Regions from separate parts of the Alteromonas sp. RKMC-009 genome, predicted to be linked through region 1. Evidence: predicted binding sites of a transcription regulator. Region 1 holds the regulator's gene; each other region holds the start of a gene.
What was found. Region 1 encodes FNR, which switches genes on or off when oxygen is low (the NO sensors DNR and NnrR bind a similar motif). Its sites were predicted from a motif close to TTGATCTAGATCAA; they were not measured.
Positions count from the first base shown of each region.

Region 2: the regulator FNR is predicted to act here: its motif matches at 3,777-3,790, upstream of phbB (acetoacetyl-CoA reductase).
Region 3: the regulator FNR is predicted to act here: its motif matches at 3,684-3,697, upstream of DS731_RS20590 (high-potential iron-sulfur protein).

Region 1 covers NZ_CP031010.1:2,525,804-2,533,101, reverse strand. Annotated here, with positions in the region: gene DS731_RS11165 (hypothetical protein) at 1-500, shown strand, start outside; gene DS731_RS11160 (glucosaminidase domain-containing protein) at 493-1,278, shown strand; gene DS731_RS11155 (DUF2987 domain-containing protein) at 1,278-1,916, shown strand; gene rssA (patatin-like phospholipase RssA) at 1,950-2,885, opposite strand; gene ttcA (tRNA 2-thiocytidine(32) synthetase TtcA) at 2,889-3,827, opposite strand; gene uspE (universal stress protein UspE) at 3,919-4,839, opposite strand; gene fnr (fumarate/nitrate reduction transcriptional regulator Fnr) at 4,943-5,680, opposite strand; gene DS731_RS11130 (sulfite exporter TauE/SafE family protein) at 5,708-6,376, opposite strand; gene ccoS (cbb3-type cytochrome oxidase assembly protein CcoS) at 6,369-6,560, opposite strand; gene DS731_RS11120 (heavy metal translocating P-type ATPase) at 6,565-7,298, opposite strand, start outside.
Region 2 covers NZ_CP031010.1:4,347,225-4,354,522, forward strand. Annotated here, with positions in the region: gene DS731_RS19025 (phasin family protein) at 1-193, shown strand, start outside; gene DS731_RS19030 (polyhydroxyalkanoate depolymerase) at 301-1,518, shown strand; gene DS731_RS19035 (lytic murein transglycosylase) at 1,659-2,897, shown strand; gene phbB (acetoacetyl-CoA reductase) at 2,963-3,685, opposite strand; gene hrpB (ATP-dependent helicase HrpB) at 4,008-6,491, opposite strand; gene DS731_RS19050 (GGDEF domain-containing protein) at 6,680-7,298, shown strand, end outside.
Region 3 covers NZ_CP031010.1:4,737,034-4,744,331, forward strand. Annotated here, with positions in the region: gene DS731_RS20570 (hypothetical protein) at 1-417, shown strand, start outside; gene DS731_RS20575 (exonuclease domain-containing protein) at 533-2,656, opposite strand; gene DS731_RS20580 (CPXCG motif-containing cysteine-rich protein) at 2,807-2,998, shown strand; gene DS731_RS20585 (flavin reductase family protein) at 3,000-3,656, shown strand; gene DS731_RS20590 (high-potential iron-sulfur protein) at 3,840-4,133, shown strand; gene DS731_RS20595 (DUF3325 domain-containing protein) at 4,155-4,493, opposite strand; gene DS731_RS20600 (PepSY-associated TM helix domain-containing protein) at 4,490-6,112, opposite strand; gene DS731_RS20605 (hypothetical protein) at 6,126-6,422, opposite strand; gene DS731_RS20610 (tetratricopeptide repeat protein) at 6,422-7,298, opposite strand, start outside.

The sequences.
Region 1 (7,298 bases):
TTGATATCGCGATGATCCTGATTGTTGCGCCGTTGTCAGCCGGGTTGTCACTGATGGGAGTTAATATCGCCAGGGGTAACAGAATTAAAACCAGTGATGTATTTCGTTATTTATCCTGGGTTTTGCCGCTGGCTCTGGCACAGCTGCTGGTCACAATTCTGGTACAAATAGGACTGACAGTGCTTATCCTGCCCGGTTTGTACCTCTTCGTAGCCACTACATTTACCTTACCTCTGATTGCAGATAAGAAGCTGGGGGTATTGCAGGCCATCATCACATCCTGCAAAGCAGTGAATCAATTTATACTATCGTTTATTGTTCTTTTTGTTATTTTTCTCGTACTGTTCCTGTTAAGCATTTTTACATTCGGGTTAGCCTTTTTAGTGATTATGCCGCTATATTTTGTGGTGACTGGTATGCTGTATACCACACTGTTTGATACTACGGAAAATCATCAGGTTAACGAATCAGCGGGACAGGAGTCGACGTTCGATGCATAAAAGAGAAACCATGAAAATTGTACTGATCACAGTTGCCGTATTACTGGTAATTGTTATCAATGCCTGGATCATGTCCTCACGGGAGCCGGATATTCTGGACATTCCGGTGACAGAACAGGCAAGAAAGCCGGTACCGGACTTCAAAGAGATTGAAAATGTTCAGGAAAAAAAGGAAGCATTCTTCTCGTATCTCAAGCCTGAAGTCGAGAAGCAAAACGAATATCTTTTATCTTTGCGACATTATATTCAAACATTGCAGCGACAGTTATCGTTAGGTGAAACGTTAAGTGAAGACGACACCAACCGTATAGCATGGCTGGTCAATGAGTATAAAGTGGACGAAGGCGCAGATTTAACAGATCAACTTCAGGTACTGATGCGTCGTGTAGATATTTTACCGGTGTCACTGGTTCTTGCTCAGGCAGCAAATGAATCTGCATGGGGAACCAGCCGCTTTGCTACAGAAGGATATAACTTCTTCGGACTGTGGTGTTTCAGAAAAGGATGCGGTTTTGTCCCGTCACGGCGGAGTGACGGACTCGATCATGAAGTGGCCAGGTTCCCGAATCTGTCGAAAGCCACTTATACCTATATGCGAAATATAAACCGCCACTATGCCTACAAAGAACTGCGCGATATTCGAAATACACTGCGCAGCAATCAGCTTCCTGTTACCGGCGTTGCGCTGGCTGAAGGACTGATGAATTACTCGGAACGCGGGGTCGCTTATGTTGAGGAATTACAGGCGATGATCCGTTATAACAAGGATTATATGTAGTGAAAAAGGCTTTACTGGCAGCAAGCTTTCTTTGTCTGAACATGTTTCAGGTGTCGGCTGAAACCATTCAGGTGGAGTACAGCCGTTTCTATAGTCATGTTAAAAAGCTCGATGGTGAAGATACGCAAGCTCTGCAGTTTGCATTTGGTTTTGTGCGTGTAGGGGAAGGGTATCTGTGTGGTATTAACGATGCGAAAATCATCACAGAAAAACAGGTGATGCCACTCACTGTTTCGCCGGAAAACCGGTTCACCGTCCCTGATGACAAGATCCTGAAAATGGCAGAAGCAGTGGTTGAAATTGATTTGGCGGAAGCGGCGAACCTGTGTGATATGTCTGTTCAGCTCGAGACGAAGCCGGCTTATCTTTCTAAAACCTACACGAAAGAAGAACTGGTATTTCTGCTCGAGCAATACAAGTCATTCTTCAATGCTATGGGCAGTTTTCTGTCATTCATGATGCCTACCGTCGACGGCCTGAATATTCAGTTTGCCGATGATAACATCAGCATGCCTCTTAAAGATGCGCCTTCAATCAATATGGGCATCGTGACATTACCTGCTGACTGGATAGAACAAAGTAAAGGACTGACTTTGCCGGATGTGCCAATGCGGATTACAGCAAAAGCCGTGCGCTGAGCCGGAAAGCAGAAAAAGTAAAGGAGCCGCTTCCTATGAAGCGGTACCGATTGTCGTGTTTTCTTCGATATTATCTTCAATAACCAACTGATATTTAATTTCTTCCGCCAGCCGGTTAACTGTTTTTTCCCCTTCCAGACATAATTCACCTGCACGGTGAAATTCCATCAGTCCTACATCTGACAGATGAGGTTCTATCAGTACGTCAGGCGGATCTCCGGCCAGTCTGGAGCGGGTCACGCGGGCTTGCAGTATTTCCAGAGAACTACTCATGACACTCAGGATCCCGGGCGGTTCCGGTTTGTCAGACCTGGATTCCGGTGAAAACCACTGCCTGACAATATTTGAACCTTTAGAGAAAAAGTCGTCGGTTTTTTTCTGGATTTTTTCATGTTCTGCGGCTGGTCTTTCCAGGCGCTGAGGCTTGAAATCAGCGTTGAGGTTCACCGCAATCACAAAATCTGCGCCCAGTTGACGGCAAAGGTTTACAGGTACAGGATTGACGACAGCACCATCCACCAGCCACCGGCCATTATATTCAACCGGACTGAACAGGGCAGGAATTGCGCAGGATGCCTGAATACAATTATCAACGGGCCCCTGGTTGAACATGACTTCGCGGCCGGAGTATAAATCCGTGGCAACCACAGCAAAGGGTTTATTCATCTCTTCAAAAGACGGGGCGCAAAATTCTTCCGCCAGTTTGGTAAATACTTTTTGTCCGCTGGCAATGCCACCTTTGCGGATGCCAACACCCATTAAAGACAGGATTTGCCATTCTGTTAACGAACAAGCCCACTCTTTGAGGGGCTCAAGCTTACCACTTGCATAGGCAGCGCCCACGTAAGCACCAATCGAACAACCCGCGACTACATCTATCTTAACGCCCAGCCGTTCAAGTGCTTCAATGATGCCAATATGAGTCCAGCCCCTTGCAGCGCCGGCACCGAGTGCGAGTCCGATTTTCATGGTCTATTCCGTCAGATTAACAATTTGAACAGGGGATTGTGCATCATCACTGACCGCACTGGTAAAATCCGGCTTGTCGAAGGCTGTATCACCGTCTTCTACCGGTGCGCCTGTGGCCTTGATTTGTTTAAAGTCATACAAATTGCCATCAGCGAGGTGTGATGGGGCAACGTTCTGAATTGCACGGAACATAGACTCAATGCGACCCGGAAAACGCTTATTCCAGTCCTGCAGCATCATTTTAATATTCTGCCTCTGCAGATTCTCCTGAGAACCGCAAAGATTACAGGGGATGATCGGGAATTCAGTGGCGTCAGCGTATTTCTGAATGTCTTTCTCACTGCAATAAGCCAGCGGGCGAATAACAATGTGTTCACCGTTATCACTTACCAGTTTGGGCGGCATAGCTTTTAGTTTTCCGCCATGGAACATGTTCAGAAACAATGTTTCCAGCATATCATCACGATGATGACCGAGGGCTATTTTTGTTGCGCCGAGTTCCTTTGCCGTACGGTACAGGATCCCGCGTCTTAATCTGGAACACAGTGAACAGGTGGTTTTCCCTTCAGGGATTTTATCTTTAACGATGGAATAGGTATCTTCTTCCACAATTTTGTAGTCAATACCCAGTGAATCCAGGTATTCAGGCAACACATGTTCCGGAAAACCCGGCTGCTTCTGATCGAGGTTAACCGCGACGATATCAAAATTGACCGGTGCAATTTTGCGTAAAAATAGCAGGATATCCAGCAGCGTATAGCTGTCTTTTCCGCCGGATAAGCACACCATGACCTTGTCGCCGTCTTCAATCATATTGAAGTCTTCGATGGCTTTGCCAACATGTCTGCGCAGTCTTTTCTGCAACTTGTTAAAGTTGTATTTTTGTTTACTTTGCGCACTGTGACTGGCGTTGTCAGATGGCGTAGATGTTACTTGATTCATGGCACTTCAGAATTGGCTGGAAAAATAAAAGTAACATTATACAAAAGCAGACGGAATGCTGCTACACAAGCAGCATTCCGTTATCGCCCATTTACTTAACCGGAGACGTAAACCCGTCAGGTTTAACCGCCAGCACATCGCAATTCAGGTTATCAATAACATGCTCTGCAGTATTGCCCAAAAAGGCGGCTGATAAGCCTGTACGTCCCACAGTACCGATTACGACGAGTTCTGCATCCAGCTGTTCAGTCACTTTCGGGATGGCTATATCGGGTAATCCCTCAACAACATGGCAATTTGCTACGCCGATCCCAAATTTAGCGCTGTGGTTTTCCATTTCCTGAACATGATGGTTTCGCACAGCGTTATGATACGTCTCAGGATTGAAATCGGGGATCTCAATGGCAATATTCAGTGGTGCAGAAGGATAGGCATTAACCAGATGTACCTGACCACTCAGTAACTCTGCATAATCCTTTGCAATACCGGTCAACTTGTCATTCAGTTGTGCATGTTCTTTGTCTTCTGTACCCACATTGACTGCCGCAACAATATTACCGTGTTCAGGCCAGGCATGGGCTTTGACAAGTAAAACCGGAGCCGGACATTTTCTCAGTAAGTGCCAGTCTGTTGGTGTAAAGAGCACTGATGCAAAATCATCGTGTTTGCGGGTAGCTTTAACGACCAGGTCAATCTGACGGTTAATGGTGTAGCGGGTAATGGCTTCGTAACGTTTATCACTCCACTCAACAGCAACCTTTACATCATAATCATCGTAGCGGGTCAGGTTTTTTTCTGCCCAGGCAATGCGGTCTTTGGTTACCGCATCACGCATGGCTTCACGCTCACTGCGGGTGAGCATTGTTGTCATGTCATAAGAAAAGTCGTATACAACAAGCAGTGCGTGTACCTCTGCACCGGTTTTACGGGCAATTTCGATGGCTCTTGAAAGGGCAGGTTGTTCAGGCTTGTCAGCCTGAACGACGGCGAGAATACGTTTGCAGGTGATCATGGCGTCTCTCCTTATTGATGCAGACAATAAATACTGCCTTCATCTTTAGTATAAGACTTACAGCAGGAGAGACGTTGTTTCAGATCAATATTTCAACGGGATCTTAATCCACGCAAAGGGTAGGAATGTCCATAGAGTGCAGCTTTTTATCCATAGCCGCAAAATCCAGAACAGTAATGAGTTTCCCGTCTACTTTGATAATGCCTTCTTTCTGGAAGCGGGTCAGCAAGCGGCTGATCGTTTCTACCGTTAAACCGAGATAATTACCGATTTCGTTGCGGGTCATACTCAGATTGAACTGACGGTGAGAAAAACCTCGTTCTTCAAACCGACCGGACAGATGGGCGATAAAATAAATCAGACGTTCTTCTGCCGTCCGTTTATTCAGCAGCATCATCATTTCGTGATCCTGCTTAATTTCAGCACTCATAAAGCGCATGATCTGATGGCGCAATTTCGGGAATTGCTCAGACATTTTTTCAAGAGTGGAGTAGGGAAGTTCACACACCATGGCCGTTTCCAGCGCCTGAGTGTAACTCTGGTGAGTGTCGTCACGTAAACCGTCAAAACCGATAATATCGCCCGGGAAGTGGAAACTGATAATTTGCTCTTCACCTTCTTTATCGGTGACAAAAGACTTAAATGAACCTGCCCGTACAGCGTACAGAGAGGTAAATTTATCACCGGCTTCTACCAGGGTATCGTGTTTATGCAAAGGCTTTTTGCGTTCAATGATGTCATCCAGTGACTCAATCTCAGTTTTGTTGAGAGCCAAGGGCAGACACAGATGGCTGAAACTGCAATTCTGGCAGTGTATAGAAAAATCCGAACGTTTTTGCATGCTCACTTTCCGCTGTTTGCGATAATTCTACTGTATAGTACTTAAAGCCCGCCACAACAGCAATAATGCGTAAAACAGCAAACTCAAAGCAATGATCTGACGAACTACGGGTTGTCTGAAACCTGAGGAAAGCCAGTCTGCACCAGCCCGGACAGCCAGCAACGCCGGTAGCGTTCCTAAACCAAAACCGGCCATGATTACTGCACCGGATATTGCCGTCCCTGAAGCCAGTGCCCACGTCAGGGTGGAATAAACCAGTCCACAGGGCAACCATCCCCAAATCATACCATAGGGAAAGGCGCTAATAGGAGACCTGAAAGGTAAAAACCGTTTCGACAGCGGCTGAATTCTCTGCCAGAGTTTACTGCCGAGAGCTTCAACAGCGGTCAGGCCACGCCACCAGTTACCCAGATAACAGGCCATGGCAATCAGCATGATGCCACTGAAGACGGCGAGTACGGGGCCGGTCACCGGTACAGCATCTTTTGCTATCTGCCCGATGCCGCCGGTAACAGCGCCGGCAACTATGTAGCTGAATATACGACCAAAGTTGTAGCTAAGCGTATAGGGTAAAGGGGATGATCCTGCCGGCGTGGCGGCAGACAGTGCCAGCGATACGCCGCCGCACATTCCCACACAATGAACGCCTCCGCCCAGCCCGACCAGCAAGGCAGATAAAAACGACAGATCACTCATTGAGTTTTTTTCGTTCTTCGGCCAGCTTTTTTTCTTCAGGAGATAAATCATCATCGAAAAGAATACTGTAGCCCTGGCGATCCAGGTCTTCAAACTGGTTCGATTTTACTGCCCAAAAAAATACGCCGATGGCAATGGCCACAATGATCACAGCAAGGGGAATAAGGACGTAAATTATACTCATAGCGTTACTTTAACAGTCTCGTCGAATTAGTGACTACCAGAATACTACTCAGGCTCATACCTATCACCGCCATCCACGGCGTCAAAATGCCGGACACTGCAAACGGCAGGATAACCAGATTGTAGCCTATGGCCCATCCCATATTCTGCCTGACAGTCGCTTTTACTCTTCTGGCCATATGAGTGAGGTGCCCGAGTACAGCCAGCTTATCATTTAATAAAATCACATCCGCGGCACTTTTTGCGATATCCGTGGCATTACCCACTGCAATGCCAACATCAGCCGCTGCCATCACCGGTGCGTCGTTAATCCCATCACCCAGCATCATGACATGACGGCCCTGCCGCTGAAGGGCTGTCACAGCGTTTAATTTATCTTCAGGGCTGTTCCCGCCTGTGGCTTTGTCTACGGGTAAATTCGCTGCAATGTCGTCAACATTTTGCTGAATATCGCCACTCAGAATTATCCGCTCCAGTTGCGACAGTTTGCTCAGACTGTCTGCGGCATCCGCTTTAATTTTATCTGCTACACGAAAAGCGGCTACGGGCACATCGTTTTCGGTGAGAAACACGTTAGCGGGAAAGGGCGATATGCCGGCATTTATACCGGTGAAAGACGCTGAACCGGCTTTATAACTGCGGCCATTGCATTGTGCGCCGATCCCCATACCTGCCACAACGTCAACATGGCTCAGAATTAATGCATGATTGTTATCAGAAACAAAGGCTGCGGCAACCG
Region 2 (7,298 bases), 1.8 Mb from region 1:
TTCTCAGCAGAAAGATCTGTCTGGTCTGGCTGAAATGAACAAGGCATATGTTGAAACTATTCAGGAAACTGTTACTGATGCAGCGAAAAGCTCATATGCAGTAATTTCTGATGCACAACAGAAAGCTGGCGAGATGTTCAAAGGTTTAAGCGACGAAATGACTGCGAAATTCCAAAGCGCAGCAAAAGCATAAGTCCCTCCTGAGCGGCCTTCAGAGGCCGCTCAGGTTACCCCACATCAAGTGAACCTTTTCATCCCCCAAAAGGTCTTAGCCCCAGCCAGTATTTGAGGAGAGACGTAATGAATTATCAGGCTTACGATTATTTGACGCGCGGCGCATACATTATGCACGAGGGTTTCAGTCTGCTTAATGATATTGCGAACCATCCTTCCAATCTTTTCGCACATACCTTACCCGGCCGCATAACCCGCGCTTCGCTGGAAACTGCCATGCGGCTGACACAACGCTACGAGAAGCTGGGGTTTAATATCGACGAAATCAAAATCGACGATAAACGCCACAAGGTGAAAGAAGAAATCGTAATGAGCAAGCCGTTTTGTGATCTCATTCATTTCAACCGGATCGGTGTGAAAGATGATCATAAGGTCTTGCTTGTTGCGCCTTTATCCGGCCATTTTGCTACCTTGTTGAAAGGCACGGTGGAAGCGCTGCTTCCGGATCACGAGATTTATGTGACTGACTGGGCTGATGCCAGAGAAGTACCGCTGGAAGACGGTCCGTTCAGTTTTGATTGCTATGTGGGTTACCTTATCGAGTTTCTTGAGTTCTTAGGGCCGGGCACGCACTTAATGGCGATATGTCAGCCTACTGTTCAGGCTTTAATCGCCACAGCAGTGATGGCCGGACAGAAAAATGCCTGTGTGCCCAAGTCGCTCACTCTCATGGCGGGCCCCATTGATTGCTCTAAGAATCCTACACGGGTGAACGAGTTCGCTCAGGAACATCCGATGAACTGGTTCCGTAATGTGGCGATTATGTCGGTACCTTATGGTTATCCGGGCGAAGGTCGTCAGGTGTATCCCGGTTTCATGCAGCTGGGCGGTTTTATCAGTATGAACCAGCAAACTCACATGAAAAAATATCAGAGCTTCTTCCAAAATCTGGTATTTGGTGAAGAAGAAGATGCTGATCGTTTCCGCGCCTTTTACGATGAATATCTGGCGGTACTGGATATGCCCGCCGAGTTTTATCTTGAAACCATTGAACGGGTATTCAAGAATAACGAGATTGCCCGCGGTGCGATTACTTATCAGGGTAACCCTGTAGATTTTGAAACCATCGACAATACTGCCCTGCTTACTGTAGAGGGTGCAGATGACGATATTTGCGGCTTAGGACAAACAGAAGCTGCACAGGATATTTGTAAAAATATTCCGAAAAATATGCGTAAACATCACGTACAACAGGGAGCCGGTCATTACGGTATCTTCAGTGGATCTAAGTTCCGTAAATCGGTACGCCCGGTTATCACTGATTTCATCCACAAGTACGCATAAGCCCTCCCGGACAAATAACTCTTTCCTGCAGCGCTCCTGATCTCACCGGCGGAGCGCGCCGTATTTTCCCCCATGTTTCCCTCGCCCCCGGGGGCTCAGATAAGGTAGCATGAACGCCTCATCAACAAAGGTAATATGCAATGTCTAAATGGATGCCGCGTAAGCTTGGTTTTTCAATACTGTCACTGCTGACAGCGACTTCTTCAGCTTATGCCAATACAGATTTTGAACAGTGTAAAACACAGTTATCTCAGCAAGCCGTAGAACAAGGCGTGAAAGAAGAAACGGCAAAGGCCGTGTTCGCCAACATTCAGTATCAGCCCCGCGTGATCTCGCTGGACCGCAGCCAGCCTGAATTTGTACAAACCTTTCCGGGCTACTACAGCAAACGCGTTACGGCATGGCGCATCGGCAAAGGCCGGGAAATGTACGCTAAACATAAAGAACTGTTAAATAGCTTAAGCCATAAATACGGTGTGCCTGCCCATTATCTGGTGGCATTTTGGGGGCTGGAAACCAATTTTGGTGGTTACAAAGGTAAGATGAATGTACTGAATTCACTGGCGACTCTTGCCTGTGATGAAAGACGTAGCAGCTATTTTTCCAAAGAATTAGTCACTGCGGTTAAGCTTCTTGAAAGAGAATCTTTAGATCAGACCAAAATGGTAGGTTCCTGGGCAGGCGCTATGGGCCATACGCAATTTATGCCCTCAGCGTATATGAACTATGCGATTGACGGCGACGGCGATGGCCAGATCAATCTGTGGGACAGTGAAGAAGATGCCCTCGCTTCAGCGGCTAACTTTTTGTCTCAATTAGGCTGGCAACCCGGATTCCGTTGGGGAAGGGAAATTCAGTTACCGGATAATTTCGATTATCGCGAAACGGGATATAAAAACCGGCGCAGTATTACTGAGTGGAACGAAAGCGGGATTAAAAAAGCAGACGGCAGTGCGCTGGGTAACAGTGATGAAAAAGGCTATGTCGTAGTACCAGCCGGTCATAACGGTCCGGCGTTCATTGCCTACCATAACTTCCGTATTATCATGCGCTGGAACAATTCCGAATTCTACGCCATCGCCGTAGGTAAGCTGGCTGACCAGATTTCCGGTGAAGCCGGTATTGATAAAGCGTTACCGGAATTACCGGCTTATACCAGGGATGACATTTTGAGACTGCAAACAGCGCTGAATGCTTCCGGTTACGATGTAGGTAAACCCGACGGTATTATCGGGCCGGCAACCCGCGCAGGGATCCGCGAATATCAGCTGGCCAGCAATCTGATTGCTGATGGTTTTCCGGGACTGGATGTGATGAAAGCGATTGGTGTGTTGCCGGATGAACCCAAAGAGAGCGACGGCAATAAAGAAAGCGAGTAGCTGGATCCGGATACGGTCAGTTCACAGAGCACGGGCGTGCTCTGTGAACATTGTAACCGAACAGCTTAGTACATGTGCTGTCCGCCGTTAATGGACAATGTAGAACCGGTAATAAATCCGGCTTCATCGCCTATTAAGAACATAACACTACGGGCGATGTCTTCAGGTTTCCCCAAACGGCCCACCGGAATCGTTGCAATGATCTTCTTCAATACTTCTTCCGGTACAGCACGTACCATGTCAGTATCGACATAACCCGGCGCAATAGCGTTTACGGTTACACCTTTACCTGCACCTTCAAGTGCCAGCGCTTTAGTAAAACCATGAATACCGGACTTAGCTGCCGCATAGTTAACCTGGCCATACTGACCAGCCTGACCGTTAACCGAACCGATATTAACAATGCGACCAAAACCACGGGTGCGCATTGAATCAATCACTGAGCGACACGTGTTAAAACAGGAAGCGAGGTTAGTTTGAATAACGGCATCCCATTGCTCAAAATTCATTCTGTGCATGGTGCCGTCCCGGGTGATCCCGGCATTGTTGATTAGAATATCCACCGGACCATAATCTGTCGCGATTTGGTCAATTGCTTCTTTCGTTTTCTCAAAATTCGAGACATCGAACTTAAATGAAGGTATGCCAGTGCGTTCAGTAAACGCCTTAGCCGCTTCATCGTTACCACCATAATTTGCCACAACAGTGTAACCCGCATCTTTCAACGCTACACAAATTGCTTCACCTATTCCCCGGGTGCCACCTGTGACCAGTGCAACTTTGCTCATTTCGTCTCCCTCAAATGTTGACTCATATTTGTACAACAATTCTATATAAGCATGCTTGATGAGACGTTGACAACGGAAACCTGAAGACTTTTTGCGCCGGGTCAATGCCCGTGTCTAGATGAATGACTATAGTGAATAAGAAACTTCTTACTTATCATGCAGTTGAAAAAATGAACAAGTATTTAGCGATCAACTGGTCAGAGGATCTCTTTTAATAACAGATACTTGCATAATATTTGCAGAACGTAAATTAGTTGTATACACCATTCAAACATGATTAAAGTTGTAAGACGGGTACAATAGTTCAGGAGCAACCACCCGTTTATTTTCGTGGCTTCATTGAACGTCCGGCTTCAGCTTCCATGGGATTATCAGGCCACCGGTGTTTCGGATATCGTCCTTTCATTTCTTTCTGCACAGCAAGATAACTACCCTGCCAGAAGCCGGCCAAATCCGATGTCGTTTGTACTGGTCTGCCCGCCGGAGAAAGCAACTCCAGCGTGATGACCTTTGCGCCGTCTGCAACAGTGAACGTATCCGCACAGCCGAACATTTCCTGCAGTCTGACCGGAAGCACGACTTCGCCGTTTGACCGGTAGACCAGTTTCCTTTTTTCACCGGAAGGCACGGTGATGTTCAGTGGCAAAGCATTGTCCATGGCGTGTTGCTGGCTCCAGGGGAGTGACTGATGTAGCAGCGTCGCCCAGGACAGGCCGGCAAGTTGCTCCCAACTTTTAAACGAAGATAATCGTGCGGAGATATCACTACGGTCAAGAAGCGACAATGGTGACTCAGGGTTTTTCCATACCGGCGGGCTGTCGAAAGCTTGCGGTTGGTGTAAGTCACACCCGCAGGCCATTTGATACCGGTACCACCATTGCCAGTCTTTCTCACTGAAAGGCCACGCGGATAAAGGCAATCCTTCCAGCAACGATACCCAGGCCTCACCGCGAATGCGGGCCGGCACGTTAGCTGCCGGTTCACTGCTTAACACTATCTCATGGAAACCTTCAGTTTTGCGCGCTTCCATTTGCTTCTTCTGACTGTTATACGTCACCGTGTCTTTAAGTTTGAAAGCCTGCGGATATAACTGTCTCAATAAGAATTCATTAACAGGTTCGGCCTGACGAATGATCACGTCAGAGCCGTTAACCTGCCCTTCCTTAACTACCAGCCAGTCAGACTTTTCAATCATGCCTTCAGGCAAAGCAGCACCCCGGCCACTGGCCAGCTTATAATCACTGCCCTGCTTACGTCTCGCAACCCGCTCAGGAAAAGCCAGCGCAAGACACACTGCAACAGCTTCACCGTTTAACTTTCGAATCTCTGCTTTCAGTGAGATGCCAAGTGCAGATGCAAACCGCGAGGCCCTGGCTTTCAAACCGGACAACTGAGGTTCTGCCAGTTGTTCAAGCCAGGCTGATACATGAAATTGGCGTTCTGATGCCGTATGTTCTTCACAGGCAGCCGCCACATAGCAGGCAACGTCCTCCAGTTCAGGCAGATGCGTCTGCGCTCCGGCTTCTTTTGCCTTCACTAACATATTTGCCAGAGCCGGATGCACCGATAATTTGTTAAGTCCGCGACCATGCGCTGTTAATGTACCATCGCGATCTACGGCACCGGCTTGTTGCAGGCGGTGTAATGCTGCAGCAGACTGCGCCTGAGAAGGAGGCGTCAACATGCGCATATTATGTAATTCAGTTCCCCAGGCCAGTGCATCCAGAGTGAGCGGGGAGATATCTTCACGTAAAATTTGTGGCAGCGGGTATTTCGCCAGTCTGTCATGCTGCTCTTTCGGCCACATGCGATACACTTTCCCGGGCCCCAGACGCCCTGCCCGTCCCTTACGCTGAATAGCCGATGCCTGTGAAATCATCTGTGTATTCAGGCGGGTAAACCCGGTGGGAGGATGGTAATTAGCGACATTTTCAAGACCGGCATCTATGACCACTTTAATGCCTTCAATCGTCAGGCTGGTTTCGGCAATATTAGTAGCAAGAATGATTTTTCTCATTCCCCGGCTATCCGGTAAAATAGCAGCAGTTTGCCGTTGTTTACTTAACGCGCCATACAGAGGATGCACCACATATTCAGATGCATTCAGCCGCTGTTCCAGCAAGGTGGCAACTTTGTTAATCGCGCCGGCGCCCGGTAAGAAAACAAGAATATCGCCGTCATCCTGTGCAAGGCTGAATTGAATATGCCTGGTAACCTGCTCATGCAAAGTATGGCTTTGTACCTGACCGGTATAGACTTCCTCTACTTCAAACTGCCTGCCGGCAGATTTCAGCACAGTGGCACCGGGCATCAGCGTCAGTAATTCATCCACATCGAGGGTGGCAGACATCACCACCAGAGATAAATCTTCCCGCAACCCTTCCTGTACTTCCAGCGCCAGCGCAAGACCAAAATCACTGTGAATACTGCGTTCGTGAAATTCGTCAAAGATGATTAAGTCAACACCTGCTAATTCCGGGTCCCTCTGGATACGGGCAGACAACACACCTTCTGTGACAATCTCCAGACGTGTTTGCTTACTGACCTTACTTTCACCGCGGATACGGTAACCCACAGTTTGTCCGGTTTCCTCTCCGAGCAATGAAGCAAGGTAGGCTGCCAGATTGCGTACCACAACCCGCCGCGGTTGCAACATGACAATGCGCCCCGGAACATGCTCCAGCAGTGCCAGTGGCAGTACGGTAGATTTCCCCGCCCCGGGCGGTGCACCGACAATGACATTGCCGGCGGCAACAGCAGTTATCAGTTCGGGGATCAGGCCTGCGGCAGGTAATTTACTTTGCATAACAAGAAAACAGGTTCAACAGATAATCTGGCAAGTATATACCTGTGCCCCGGAAGAAATACATAAAGTCATTGATAAGTCAGCCACTTCCGTTTAGATTTTAGACTGTAAGCGAACTATTTTTATTTTCCGCATACAGTTTTGCTTTTATATATTCAAATTACGTATCAGATAAATGAAGTGAGTAAATGGATTTACAGACCATCATTATTTGTACGGCCATTGCCAGTATGACATTGTGTTTTACTATGGGCATGGCCTGGCAAAGTCACAAGGCATCAAACTATATCTTCCACTGGATGTGTGCCGGCGCCTGCTTTCTCGTCTCCAACCTTACCGCTTTTGTCTGCATTAAATTCGACGTACAAGGCCTGCTGCACCCGGGAATAGCGAATGTGTTATACATGGCAGGCCATGCTTTTATCACCTCTGGTATTGCCCTGTACATATACGGTAAAGCACCGCCTTATCTGGCAACCGGTGTGGCGCTTTTCACCCTTCTGCTCCATCTGAGTCCGGATTTCAGAGGGTCGGTTGATGCCAGATTTATTATCCTGACTCCCGTTGTAGTGATGCTCAGTGGCGCATCCATTACCATGTTGTGGCACACCGCCATGCGTAAAAAGGGGAGATTCCTGTGGCCACTGCTTATCACAATTACCATTTTCGCCCTGCAGATGTTAATACGCACGGTGGCGTTACTTACTTCTCACGACGCACTGGCATTTACCGGTAACGACATATTTCAGATTGCAGGATCGCTGGCCGTTATTACTTTTATTTCAATGCTGGCAGTAACATTAAATT
Region 3 (7,298 bases), 2.2 Mb from region 1:
GAGCTTGAGTATTCGGGTCGCTTTTCAGATAAAGCCGGCTTTGAGATCAGTCTGGAGCGCATGACAGGCGGTAATTTTGTCCGCAGTGAATACCGCTATGCCTGGCACCCGCAGCATGAAATATTTATTGAGTGGATCCAGCGCCTTGACCAGTCACGCAATAAAGCCATTATTGGCGTTGCCGGCGAAGGTGCCATTAAAAACTATCCGCTGTCTTACTTTGTCTACGCTTCCCGGGTTGATGAAGGGCTGGGTTCCCGTGCGGAACTCACCGAGGACTTTCTCGGATACGGTCATGGCTTTTCCGGCGAAATAGGCGGCAGTGCGCTGTTCGCAGAAGATGCTGAATGGTTTATCCGGCTGGACGTGGTGGACAACGTGGAGCGTGTTCTCACCGGTTTGAAAATGAAGTTATAAAAAAGGCCTTCCCGGAGAGAAGGCCAAACAGCAAGAACGCGTACACACTTCAACAGTGCATAATAAAATACGCAGGAGAAAACCCGCGGGTTCAGCAACGATGCATTAAGCATTTTTAATCCTGTTGCTGCGTCATCACCAGCAGTTCGCCTGACGCCCTTGCATCAGACAATGCCCGGTGATGCTGTTCCATATCAATGCCGAAGTGTTTTGTCAGCGCCGCCAGTGAATATGAGGCAAGTCCGGGAAAGGCTTTTCTGGACTCTCTGACAGTACATAACTTGGGCCGCCGGAAAGGCTGCTCAAGACGGGCAAATTCCTGTTTGATAAATCCATAGTCGAAATTGACGTTATGGGCGACAAACACACAGTCACGGGTAAAAGCATCAATGGATTCAGCTACGTCGGCAAATACCGGCGCACCGGCAACCATATCGTTACTGATCCCGGTCAGTCTGGTAATAGACGAAGGAATGTGTCGCTGCGGATTGATTAAAGACTGCCACTCATCCACCACTACCCCGTTGATGATTTTCACAATGCCGACTTCGGTGATCCGGTGATACTGGCTGTTACCGCCTGTGGTTTCGATATCGACAACAGCGTAGGGCTGCTCCGGGTCACGGTACCAGCTTACCTGCGTTATTTGCACATCAAATCCGGCCTGCTGCAGCTTCTGAATACTGACAAGCTGGTTGCGGCGAAGCTGATCGCCGGGCGCCTTAATTTCTTCAAACCGCAGCGCCCCGTTTTCCACCACCATAATATCGGGGAACCCGTCACGCAGACTGGCAAAATCCTGCGCCATCATTTTCAGCATGGCGGTTACCTGTGTAACCGGCGCATGTGTCAGCAAGCCTTTGACCGGGTCCAGCAATTTTGCTCCCCACAGGAACAGGCTGTTCGATTCTCCATAATGGGCAGCGGCCATGGCCGTTACATGCTTCATCAGTGCGTCTGCAGTAGTAAAACTTGCCAGCAGTTCATCAATTTTTACCGCAAATGAATCGTATAAAGCATTATTCTTCAGGCTTTGGGGACGCCGGTCGAAGGCAGTTACCGGCGCATCCTCTTCAAACAATAATGTCCAGAACGTGAGGGCAAACAGACTCCGCCACAAGCGATTCTCAGTTCGCCAGGCTTCAGCGCCGTGACGCTGATACCAGGCAATGACGCCCCGTTCAACAGACTGATTCTGACTCTCGTCCAGTTGCAGCGTACGGGACGCGTTGCGCAACATATCAGTCACGATACTGGTGCGCTTCTTATGATATTTACGCTGATAAAAATCTTCTGCGAAAGCCAGCAATGTATCTGAGGGCGGGGTATCGATAATGCTTTCCAGACTTTGCTTTACCTCGTCTTTTAATCCCTCTTTGTAAGCTTCCCGAATCCATTTTTCTTTTGCTGTGTCGCCGGGAGACTGTTCAAGAAAAGTCAGTGCAGCCTGCCGGTCGACAGAAAGTAGCTTTGACCCCAGTTTTGCGTGGTATTTTTCCGCCAGCACCGCTGAGATGGTGGAGAAGGTTTCCGGCACGGGGGCTTTCGCTGCTGCCAGACAGGCCTCATCATCAAGAAAATCCAGTTCGCCGGTGCGTGAGGCATAGTAAAAAGCAGCGCCGGCATCCTCCGGCAATTCGAAGCGGGCCTGATCAGACACAGCCTGGCCCCGCGTACGCATGATGCCGAGATCACGCATGGAAAACTGATTCAGCCGCCCTTTAGTGTTTCCGAAGAACAGAAACAGTAAATAACGCATAGTGGCATCGAAGCGGCAAAACAATAAATGCTCCACCGACAATGACGCCGGCCAGCCGTGACGTTTTATGCCATCGAATAAGTCTGCCATCAGCACACTCTTTTTTGCTGAAGCAGGCTGACCGCTGATCCCGAGATCATGCAGATATTGCAGAATGTCGGCCTTGGTCAGCATACCGGCCAGTTCCTGCAGCGGCGCTTCTGTTACACACCCGAACCAGCCGGAGGCGGAAAGCGCATCTATTTGCTGCTGCGGATGCGGTATTTCTTCGTAGTAGAAATGCTCACGGTTGATGATGGCGTATTTGCGGTTTGCTGCACGGGCGATGATGCATTGCTGCGGTTCCGGCAGTGCATTGAAATCCTCAATAAAACGCCGCGCACTGTCGTCCAGCAATGCGCCACTGGCACCGTCGAAAAAGGACAAAAACTCGCGGAAGTGATCAAGATAATATTTTTCAGGCAACGTTTTACGCATCATCTGCACCGGACACTGTACACCTGACCAAGTGTATATTTATACAGCCACCTTAATCAACCCGCCGGATGCAGTTTCCTTACAATCCGGATATCTGTTTTCTGCGTATATCAAAGGTTAACAACATCATTTAATCAGTTATCCGGAGTGGTTATGAGTCTGACGACCCCTAAGTTATTTCACTGCCCCTATTGCATGGAGCCGAATGAAGTAGAAATTGATGAACAGAACGATATCAATGTTATGCAGGTACTGGATTGCCAGGTCTGCTGCCAGCCTATTGAAATGACAGTGTACAGCGACGGCGATAACCTGACCGTGCAGGTTGAGCAGGAGAATGCCTGATATGACTGACCCGTCCATGCGGCATTTTTCCTCTGCTGCTATCAATGAGCTGGAAAAACAGACCCGAACGAACCTGATCAACTGTTTGTCCGGCTACAAAGGGGCCAACCTTGTGGGCACCACTGACGGTAAACGGGATAACCTGGCCATTATCAGCTCTGTATTTCACGTGGGGGCACATCCTCCTCTTCAGGGCATGTTGTTACGTCCGCATACTGTGCCACGGCAAACGCTGGAAAATATTCGTGAAACAGGTGTGTACACCATTAATGCAGTCAGCGCCGGCTGGACAGATAAAGCTCATCAGACTTCCGCCCGCTATGATGAACACACCAGTGAGTTTGATGCCACAGGCTTAACACCGCTGAAAGAAGACGGATTCGCCGCGCCATTTGTCGCCCAAAGTCCTTTGCGTATGGCCATGGCGGCAAAAGAAATATCCACGCTGCAATGTAATCAGACAGTACTGGTCATTGGCAGGGTGCTTGATATTTACGTGATGGAAGGGGCCACCGGTGAGGACGGACAACTGGATTTGGAGAAAATGAATCTTGCCTGTATCAGCGGGCTGGATACTTACCACCGTGCGGAACCCATCGCCCGTTATGCCTATGCGAAACCGGACAAACCCGTCACGCTGGCAGGTAAAAACGCATAAATGCACAGGTCCTGCGGTGAAGAAAAGTTAATCTACATCAAATATGTGACGGAACGATTTGGCAGTCCCGTAAATGTGTCGTATAACTATTGTCATAGTAAACCTGTCATCGCGGCAGGTTTTTTACGTTACAAGACCAAATAAAAACAAATCATTCTCGTTTAAGCTTTATGGGAGCAAATTATGAGTAATGTGAACCGTCGTGATTTCCTAAAACTGTCAGGCACCACACTGATCGGTTTGACGTTAGGTGGCACTGCACTTCGCGCACAGGCACAGGAGCAACTGCAGACCGACGACCCCACAGCACAGGCATTGAAATATACCCCGAAATCAACGGTGGAAGGGTCTCAGTGCGGCAATTGCATGTACATTCAGGGCGAGGACGGACAAGCTCACCGTCCATGCGCCATTTTCCCGGGTAAACTGGTTAACACCAACGGCTGGTGCAGTGCCTGGGTAAAACGTCCGGGCTAAATTTGAACCCGGACAGTTGGATCAGCGGGGTAATACCCGCTGAAGCCAGCCTCCCGGCACACACCAGCGCCATACAAACCCCAGCGCATCCTGCTGATAAGTAAACAACAAAGACACCAGTACCGCTGCCACATGCAGCAATCCGCACCACACCACCAGTCCGATTTCAGTTTGCCAGCCGGCGATCGCCGGAAACGTTGCAACAGTCAGAAAACACACTGCCAGAGTCTGAAATATCAGTCTGCCCCCGGGTACGTTTTCAATCTCATCACCGGTGACCGCACGGAAATGTTTCGGGTTCGCCATAGAAAAGTGCAGGAAACCGGCAATGCACAACAGTAAACACAAAAATGTCATCATGCTGTCTGCTCCCCGGTGCTGCCCGCTTCCGGTGCAGGCCGTCTCCGGCGGGCAGGGCTGTCTTTGCGGCCTGACGGCGCGCGTTTAGATTTAGGTTCAGCTTTGAGTTTACTCACCGCATACCAGGCCAGAGCGGCCAGGATAAGACAGGCTGCATCGAATATGATCCTCAACGTATCAGGCATCAGAACAGGTGATGTAGCGACATCCAGCAACGGAATAAAGGTGAAGAGCACTGCTGCTGCCAGCGTTTGCCAGAGCCAGCCTTTCCGGTCGCGTCTGAACAGTCCGGCTACCACACAAAGCCCCCATACAATGAAAAAGCTGCGTATTTCCCAATCACTGCGTGTCGCCAATTCTGCAGGCAACAGGCGGTTCGCCCAGAAATAAGCACCGGTAGCCACCATCAGCCCGGCGATAGCACCAATGTTTGTGCCTCTCACCAGTTCGAAGCCTCTGCGTCCCATTTGCTTCTTGGCGCGCTTCTCTACCCAAAGGACAGAACCGGTCCCCACCATTAACGTGCCCAGGATACCGGCAAAAAAGAGCAGCCAGCGGGTAACACTGTCGGCAAAACGGGCCTGATGCAGCATGTCCATATAGTTATAAATTGCCTGGCTGGTATTCGGTGCAGAAGACGCCTCTTCTACTTTCAGAATTTCACCTTCAGAGTTAAAAACCAGCCCGCTGTTCCCGCCACGACCGGCGGATAACTCAACACGGTTGGGACCGGATACAGAAAATGTCGCTTTATCTGTGCCCGGATTTTTAATGGTGATGCGGTCAGCAGGTACGCCCCATTCAGCAGAAGCACTGGCCATAACCTGTGCCAGCAGGGCGCTATTGTCCACAACTGGCGCTGCCGGCTTATGTTGTATTGCCCGCGCTTGCGGTGCGCCCCGTTGCGGCCCGCCCTGTCCCTGCGGACCTCCGCCACCCGGAGGACCACCATGACCACCACCACTGCCGTTCCACGGAAGCAAAGTGCCTCCTAACAGTAACAAGCCGGAGAATGTGATCATCAGATGAAATGGCAGCGCCAGTACGGATGCCAGAACGTGCCCGTCTATCCAGGAAAGCAGCTTCTTCTTTGGCCTGAACATGAAAAAATCTGCAAAGATTTTACGGTGCATGATCACGCCGCTGACAATACCAATCAGCATCATCATGCTGACAATGCCGACAAAGGTCTCACCTGCAGCACGCGGTACGCCGTATAGTTCAAAGTGGAAGCGGTACAGAAAATTGCCACCGGCGGTTTCTCTCGGGGTCAGCTCCTCACCGGTAGACGCATTCAGAACGGCACGCTGCGAACGCATTTGCTGGCGATCTTCCCCGCCATTGCGCCAGCTTGCACCGACCGTTTCTTCTCTGGGTCCCGGTAAAGAAATTTGCCATTCCTGAGCCCCCGGGGCCTTACCCTGCAGATAGCGGTACGCCACTTCAGCGCTGTTCTCAGCCGGCACAGACACGTGCAATTCAGGCTGCATCCAGTGAGTAATTTCACTTCTGAAAAATGCCAGCGTACCGGTGAAAAATATCGCGAACAGGAGCCAGCCCGCGGTGATGCTGCTCCATGTGTGCAGCCAGGTCATCGACTGTCTGAGTGAACCTTTCATTGCCGTCTCCCCTTCATGACGCTACACCGGACCACACCAGCCCCCACGCCACGGCGTTAATTGCCAGCGCGGTGATGAAGGCTTTTACATGGTTATTGATGGCGAATATCCAGATGATATAAACCGTCCAGGCAAGGAAAAACACCATACGGATAAAAGCAATTTCCTGGCGGCCGGATACATCTGACCCGGCCGCCAGCAACAAACTGACTGCTGTGGCCGCCGCATAGCCACCCGCCACCGCCAGAATGACTCTGACAGTTACCGTAAAGGCAGGTGCTGAATAGAAAGGGAGATGTTGTGTTGTCATTATGATGCGTTCTTCACAATATTTTCCAGAGACTGAATGTTGCTCAGTAAATCACTGCGCCCCGGATTCGATTTGTACACCTGACGAAGCAACGTCAGCGCATCAGCGTAAGCGTTCTGATTAATGGCGACCTGTGCCCGTCCCAGCATGGCCCGTTCTTTATATTCGGGGAGTGCTTCGGCACGCAGGTAATACATTTTTGCACGTTCGTCTTTCTTCTCTTTACGCAGAAGTGCTGCCAGCGTCATCAGCGCATCACCGTTCGCCGGCGCGGCTTTAATAGCAGTCAGCAGGTAGTCCTGTGCTTTACTGTTCTGATCCTTCGCAATGGCGAGGTTCGCCTTCATAACGTTCAGCATTGCTGTGTTACTGCTATCAAGGCGTTTAGCGTTTTTATCCAGTGTACTGACCAGAGCACCCAGGTTTTGCCAGTCCTGACTGGCCGCCAGCCAGTTGGCAATACTTAACATGGTCTCTGCGCCATCACTGTTGCCGGCCAGCAACGTACTGACGTTATCGTTAAGCAGCGCAACCGCACGATGCGGACTGCCGGACTTCACATGAAGTTTTGCCAGAGTCGTGAGATTTTCCGCACGCTTTTCCCCCAGAGACAGCGCCGTTTCCAGACTGCTGATAGCAGTGAGATCATCCTGGCTTTTCATCGCAATCTGACTGCGTTGCAGCCATAACCTTGCACTGTCAGGTTTTTCACTGAGCATTTCACCCACCAGTGAAGACGCCTGTGGAAGTGCGTCACTGGCAATCAGCGCAAACAGCAGACCCTGCGCCCACTGGGCATTGCCGGGTTCCAGCATCATGGCATTCTGATAGGCTGCGGTAGCACTGCGGGGTTTCTCCAGTTGCAGATTAAGGTAT